Regions from separate parts of the Frankia sp. CoWAU3 genome, predicted to be linked through region 2. Evidence: predicted binding sites of a transcription regulator. Region 2 holds the regulator's gene; the other holds the start of a gene.
The links. Region 2 encodes LexA, which represses DNA repair genes until DNA is damaged. Its sites were predicted from a motif close to CGAACNNNNGTTCG; they were not measured.
Positions count from the first base shown of each region.

Region 1 (3,409 bases), on a different contig from region 2:
AGTCGATCAGGTCGACCAGCGGCGGTCCCCGCCAGAGGGCCTGGGCCTCCTGCAACGGGGCGATCGCGCTCACCGGGTCACCGTCGTCCACCGCGCGCCGGCCTTGTTCCAGCAGCCGACGGGCCTGTTCGGAGTCGATCTGCTCCGGGCGCACGTCAAGGACGTACCCGGTCCCCTTGCGCAACAGCACCTCGGAACCGGTCTCCAGCCGCCGCCGCAGCTCGCTGACATGGGTACGCAATGTGGCCAGCGCCTTCTCCGGCGGTGGGTCCCCCCAGATCACCTCCAGCAGCCGGTGACCGGGCACCACCTGACCGGCTTCCAGCAGCAACGCGGCCATCAGCACCTTGCGCTGGGTGCCGCCGAGCACGATGGGTGCTCCCCCGGCAGTGATCTCCAACGGGCCGAGGATGGCGAACTGCAGGCTGTCGCGGTCAGGCATCTGGTCCTCTCGTACGACCCCCGGTGATGTCTGTATTACCGCAGCGTGCGCCGGGAGGGGACATGGCGGCAACTACCGATCTGGAACGGCCCCTGTCGTTTCCGCGTCAGGCCTGCTCCGGCGCCCGGTGTCCGGTGCGACGCGGGTGGCGGTCCGACTCCGTGGGGTGTCGTGTGACCCGATCGCGGAATCCAGGTGTTCCGATCAACGCATTCTCAATGGTTCTGGTGATTGTGCGTGCAGTGGGTGTTGATCGCTTGGAGGTGCACTGAGTCCACGAAATCGAGGCGGCAGACGGCCGGGAGACGGCCGGCGAGGCGGAGGGGGTTGGGAACATGGCGATCACGGTGCCCAGGAGCCTGGCGAGGCGGCCCGCGTCGGCGGTGACCCCGGCGGTGACCCGGACCAGGACACCGCGGACGATGGCCGGGGCGGACCTTCTCCTGCGACGTGCCGGCGGACTGCCGCATGAGCTGATCTTCCGGATCGAGTCGGTATCCCGGCACACCTCGGTCCGGCACGTGCACGTCGAGACCGACGAGGGCGCGCTGCTGGCCGACTGGTGGTCGCGGGGCCGGGTCGAGCTGATGGCGGCCGGCCGTTCGTGCTGGAGACCGACCTCGACGGTTTCGGGATCCGTCTGGTCGAACCCATGGGACGGGTGCCCCTGGCCGCCTTCGAGCCAGGCCGCCACGGGGGCTGGGTGCGCCTGTCGGACGGTGCCACGCTGCGTTGGCTCAGGCCGACCCGCGGCGAGTTCGCCAGCGGGCTCGTGGGTCACCGTGATGTGAACATCATCCGGTTTGCGCTGGACGGAACGGCGCTTGTCGTGGCCGATCCGGATGCGCTCGACCCGAGGGTTACCCGGGTGGCCCGGACGACAGGTGCGGATTCGGGACATGTCTGTCGGGGGAAAGCCGCGGACCCGCGGCTGGGATGGGTTCCCGACGTGGTGGCCCTGCTCGTCCTCGGCTGGTTTCTTCGGGTGGTCGAGTCCGAGGTCGCCGGATCTGCTCGATCGCGTGTTCGATACCTCGATGCTTGACGGGCGGCCCCGGCGAGGGTTCACTACTTCGTGATCGAATCTATGTTCGAGACTCGGGAGGTGTTGTGGCCACCGTGACCAGTCGGCCGATCAGTGGCTCGGACAGTGGCTCGGACCCGGCGGGAGGAGCGGCCCGCGGTAAGGGTGCGTTTGGCGGCCCCGGTGGATCTACCGGGGCGCACGGTGGATCAACCGGGCCGGTTGGACGGGCCCTGGTGTCGGCGGCGGGGTTGCCTCGCCGCTCCCGCGACGATCTGTTGGTCGCCGCCCGGCGCGGTCTCGGTGAGGCCGAGTACGCCCAGGCGGCCGGGGAGCGCTACGCCCTCGCCCACCTCGCGGCGCTGCGGGCGGCGGCCGCTGTCCTGGCGGACCGGGCCCGGCCCCGTCCCGGTCGTCGCGGTCGGCCCGTGAGTGCCTGGCGCCTGCTTGTCCGGGTGGCCCCCGAGCTCGCGGAGTGGGCGGAGTTCTTCGCGGCGGGGGCCGCCCGGCGATCGGCGGCCGAGGCCGGGCTGAAGGTAGTGACCAGGCGGGAGGCCGATGATCTGATCCGTCAGGTCGATCTGTTCATCGGGGTTGTCGAGGGCGTGCTGGGCCTGCCGTCCCAACCGATGATCGCCGGCGCCGGTCCGGTCGGGCCTGGGGAGGTCACGATGGTCATGTCGCCGGGCCGAGGGCAGGCTGACCGTGGTCGGCCCGGCGGCGCCCCGGGTGGGTGACGAGCGGTTGCGTTTACGGTGATCATCGGTCACTATCGGTTACTTTCCGAGGGGTAGTGGTTGGCGGAGCAGGAGATCATCGATGGTCCTCACCGGTTCTGAGCATCGGCACCGCGGCGCGCATCGGGCCGTGCCGTCCGCCGTTGCGCGTCGCAACATCTGGGTACTGCGGGTCGTAGGGCTGTCGGCTGGCGGGCTGGTTGTCGGGGTCGCCATAGGCCTCACCGTGGGTCGGTGACGCGCCTGGTCCTCCGGCGTGGGCGAGCGGGCTGACGGCGGCGCCGACGAAGCCGGCGTGAGGAGGCGCGACACGCATGACCAGCCATGTCACCGGCGCGGATCTGCGGCAGGCCGCGATCTGGCACGGCCTGCGGACGGTCCTGCCCGGATCGGCAGCGGGGGTTCCGGCCTGGTCGGTGGCCCCGGCGGCCACAGCCATCCCGCCGATCATCGTTGACGCGGGCGGTGGGAGTGGTGGCTTCGCCGTACCCCTGGCGGTCGAGGGCTACCTGGTGATCGTCGTGGACCCGTCGCCGGACGCCCTGGCAGCGTTGCGCCGTCGCGCCGACGAACGGGGCGTCGCCGACCGGGTCACGGCCGAGCAGGGCGATCTGGCTGACCTGACCGGCATCGTCGGAGCCGAGACCGCCGATTTGTTGCTGTGCCACTCCGTCCTCGACGTCGTTGACGATCCCGAGGCCGCGCTGGCGGGGGCCCTGCCGGTGCTGCGCCCGGGAGGCGTTCTCAGCCTCGTCGTCGCGGGCCGGGCTGCCACGGTGCTCGCCCGCGCCCTGGCGGGTCGCTTCGAGCAGGCGCAGGCCGTGCTGACCGGCCGGGGCGCCGGGGCGCCCCGGCCGCCCGCCGGGTTCACCACCGCCGAGATCGTCGCGCTGGTGAACGCGGCGGGCGCGGACGTCGTCGACGTCCACGGGGTGCGCGTGTTCGCCGACCTGGTCCCCGGGGCACGGGTCGACTCCGATCCCTTCACCGCGCAGCGGCTGCTGCGCCTGGAACTGGCCGCGGCCGCCCTGGAGCCGTTCCGTGACCTCGCGGCACAGCTGCACGTGCTTGCCCGCCGTCGTGCCGCTGGTACCGCTCGCGAAGCCGGCGCCGCCGGGTTCCCGTGACCGTGGATTTCCCGGTATGAAAGCAGGGCCGCGCAGAGATCACGCTACGTTGTGATTGGTGACGTTTTGTAGACGTGCT
Region 1 covers NZ_CDWWXB010000088.1:107-3,515, reverse strand. Annotated here, with positions in the region: gene AC08ON_RS10015 (BTAD domain-containing putative transcriptional regulator) at 1-442, opposite strand, end outside; gene AC08ON_RS10010 (hypothetical protein) at 1,047-1,487, shown strand; gene AC08ON_RS10005 (SAV_6107 family HEPN domain-containing protein) at 1,703-2,203, shown strand; gene AC08ON_RS10000 (methyltransferase domain-containing protein) at 2,518-3,330, shown strand.
Region 1: the regulator LexA is predicted to act here: its motif matches at 1,523-1,536, upstream of AC08ON_RS10005 (SAV_6107 family HEPN domain-containing protein).

Region 2 (3,409 bases):
ATGCGTGCCGTCCGGGAGGTCCGCGGTCCTCGCACGGCCGCGACGCGGGATGTCACCCGTCGCCGGCGGGACCGGGCCGGCACGGCGAGCCAGGGCGATGTATGACGCTTTCGGTCGAGCGGTCCCGGCCCTACCTGCTATGCACCTGCTGGGTGCCGATCACCGGCGAGGCATCGACGGCGCCGCGCGGGACCGGTCGTGCTGGTCCATCCCGCGTGGTGGGAGGTCCGGCGGCCTCGGAGCGCAACGCGGCGATCGCGGACTCGAAGTCAGTCAACGACTCGAAGGCCAGGTACACCGAGGCGAAGCGGAGATAAGCCACCTCGTCGAGCTCACGGAGCGGACCGAGGATCGCCCGGCCGATCGCCTCCGCGGGCACCTCCGCCGACCCCGACGAGCGGACGGCGTCCTCTACCCGCTGCGCCAGAAGCGCGAGATCATCATCCCGCACCGGCCGGCCCTGGCAGGCCTTGCGGACACCGGCGATGACCTTGGCCCGGCTGAACGGCTCGGCCGCCCCACTGCGCTTGCGAACCTGAAGGGACGCCTCCTCCATCGTAGTGAACCGGCGACCGCAGGACAGGCAGGACCGCCTGCGGCGGATCGCCGAACCCTCCTCGGCCTCCCGACTGTCAACGACGCGACTGTCCGGATGCCGGCAGAACGGGCACCGCACGCGCTACGCCTCCTTCGCCCGCGCCGGAGCCGACCGCCCCGGACCGGGGATGAGGGACACCGTTGAGGACCCGGCATCCACGCCGGAAAGACCACCTTGTGGATGGACCGCCAGCTCCCCGCGGAAGACCTGTGGAACAACCTGTGGATGACTTACACCCCGGTAAGCACCAGATGTTGTGTCCAAGGTAGCGCACGGCCCCAGAGATGAGGACAGCACCCCCGTGTGGTCCGTGTGGTCCGCATCGCACGTGGCACCGCACGTGGACGAAAGACGACGGTGCGCGAGAACCCTGCGCCGAGACACTCGTGGACCCGGAAAGCCGGGAAGCCGGGCGTCAGGGAAGGAGTAACGACTGGCCCGGGGCGATCAGTGGTGACCGCAGGTGGTTCAGCCGCATCAGCCGGTCCACCATGACCCGGGTGTCGGCGCTCTCGTCGAGCGCCACTGCCACCTCCCACAGCGTCTCCCCCGGCACGACCAGATGGTGCCGCGGCGCCTCCGCGGTATCCGGCCCGGCAATCGACACCCCAGGCATGATCATGATTGCTACCGCCACGACGACCGCCACGACGATCGATACCACCACCACCCGACCCCGCCGGGTCAGCCGGAGCGGCGGGGGTGCGGGCGGGCGACGACCCACCCGGTCTCTGGCCATCGACAGGTCGACGACCCGCGCCCTGTGTGCGGATCCCACGGCACCCTCCCGTTCCGACGACACCGAACGCCGAAGATCGAACCTTCGTTCGATCGAACGCGTGGTCGATTGTCGCATCGGGAACCGGAAACCGCCAGGGACACGCTCGAACAGACGTTTGAGATTCTGCGACCCGCCGGTTACCGTCGAGTCGATCGGGTGTGAACCGGGCGGTTTCCCCCGGTCACGGACGGCGGCGAGTCGGTGGGTGACCGCTTCCGGAGCGGGACGGTCCGCCGTGCGGTCGCCGGCCGGCCGGTGGCCGCACGGCGGAAGAAAAACGCGACGAGGAGAACGGTAAGCGATGACTAGCCAAGGCAGGGGTACGCGCCGGGGCGGAACCCGCGGCAACGTGCGAGCCTTTCCCGAAGGCCCCACGGACGCGGGCCTGACCCCCCGGCAGCGCAAGGTGCTGGAGGTCATCCGGGCCGCGGTGGAGCGGCGCGGGTATCCGCCCAGCGTGCGGGAGATCGGTGAGGCGGTCGGCCTCACCAGCACCAGTAGTGTGGCTCACCAGCTCAAGGTGCTCGAGGAGAAGGGCTACCTGCGGCGGGACCCGAACCGCCCGAGAGCGATGGAGGTTCTGACCGTCGAGCACCCCCGGCGACGCGCGGATGTGGGCGCGGGCACGACGACGGTGGCGGGCACGATTCCCATCATCGGTGAGGCGGCGCCGGGCACCACCGAAGGAAGCAAGTCGGAGGCGGCCTACGTGCCGGTGCTGGGCCGGATCGCCGCCGGTGGCCCGATCCTGGCCGAGCAGGCGGTCGAGGACGTCTTCCCGCTACCCAGGGAGATCGTCGGCGAGGGCACTCTGTTCCTGCTCCGGGTCGTCGGCGACTCGATGATCAACGCGGCGATCTGCGACGGTGACTGGGTGGTCGTCCGCCAGCAGCCGGTCGCGGACAACGGGGAGATCGTCGCCGCAATGATCGACGGGGAGGCGACGGTCAAGCGTCTGCGGCTTCGGGACGGCAAGATCTGGCTACATCCGGAGAACTCGGCCTTCGCCGACATCCCCGGTGAGGATGCGACCATCCTCGGCCGGATCGTGGCTGTGCTCCGCAGGGTTTGATGTGGATCGGCCGGCCGCCCGTCGGGCGGCCGGCCGGGTTGCCTCGCGTCTGATCGCTCCTGGGCTCAGGCCCGGTAGGCGTGCAGCTCCGCTGCGAGTCCCGAGGAAACCCGGGCGGACAGCCGGGTACCGGTCTCGGTGTGCTCCATCGTGAGCACCTCGCCGTTCGCGTGCACCCGGGAGACCAAGTCGCCCCGGGTGTAGGGCACGAGCACGCGCATCTCCACGTCGGGATGCGGCACCCGGGCACAGAGCGCGTCGACCAGCGCGGCCAGCCCCTCGCCCGTACGTGCCGAGACGAACACGGCGTCCGGGGCGAGCTGGCGCAGCCCCGCGACGACCGTCGGCTCCACGGCGTCCACCTTGTTGACGACGATCAGCTCGGGAACGCCGCCCGCGTCGATGTCGTTGAGAACCTCGCGCACGGCGGAGATCTGCGCGGCCGGATCCGGCGATGATCCGTCCACAACGTGCAGGATGAGATCGGCATCGGCGACCTCTTCCAGCGTCGAGCGGAACGCCTCGACGATCTGATGCGGCAGATGCCGGACGAATCCGACGGTGTCGGTCAGGGTGAAGGCCCGGCCGTCCGGCAGGGTCGCCCGCCGCACGGTCGGATCGAGGGTGGCGAACAGCGCGTCCTCGACCAGGACACCCGCGCCGGTCAGCCGGTTGAGCAGCGACGACTTACCGGCGTTGGTGTAACCGGCGATCGCCACGCTGGGGACCTCGCCCCGCCGCCGGGCGGAACGCTTGGTCTCCCGCACGGTCGTCATCGCGGCGAGCTCGCGGCGCAACCGCGCCATCCTGGCCCGCAGCCGCCGACGATCGGTCTCGATCTTCGTCTCACCGGGACCGCGGGTACCGATGGGCGCCCGGCCGCCGCCACTGGCCGCGGCCCGCGACATCGACTCACCCCACCCACGCAGCCGGGGCAGCATGTACTGCAACTGCGCGA
Region 2 covers NZ_CDWWXB010000007.1:21,940-25,348, reverse strand. Annotated here, with positions in the region: gene nrdR (transcriptional regulator NrdR) at 131-676, opposite strand; gene AC08ON_RS01865 (LysM peptidoglycan-binding domain-containing protein) at 1,014-1,376, opposite strand; gene lexA (transcriptional repressor LexA) at 1,681-2,451, shown strand; gene hflX (GTPase HflX) at 2,517-3,409, opposite strand, start outside.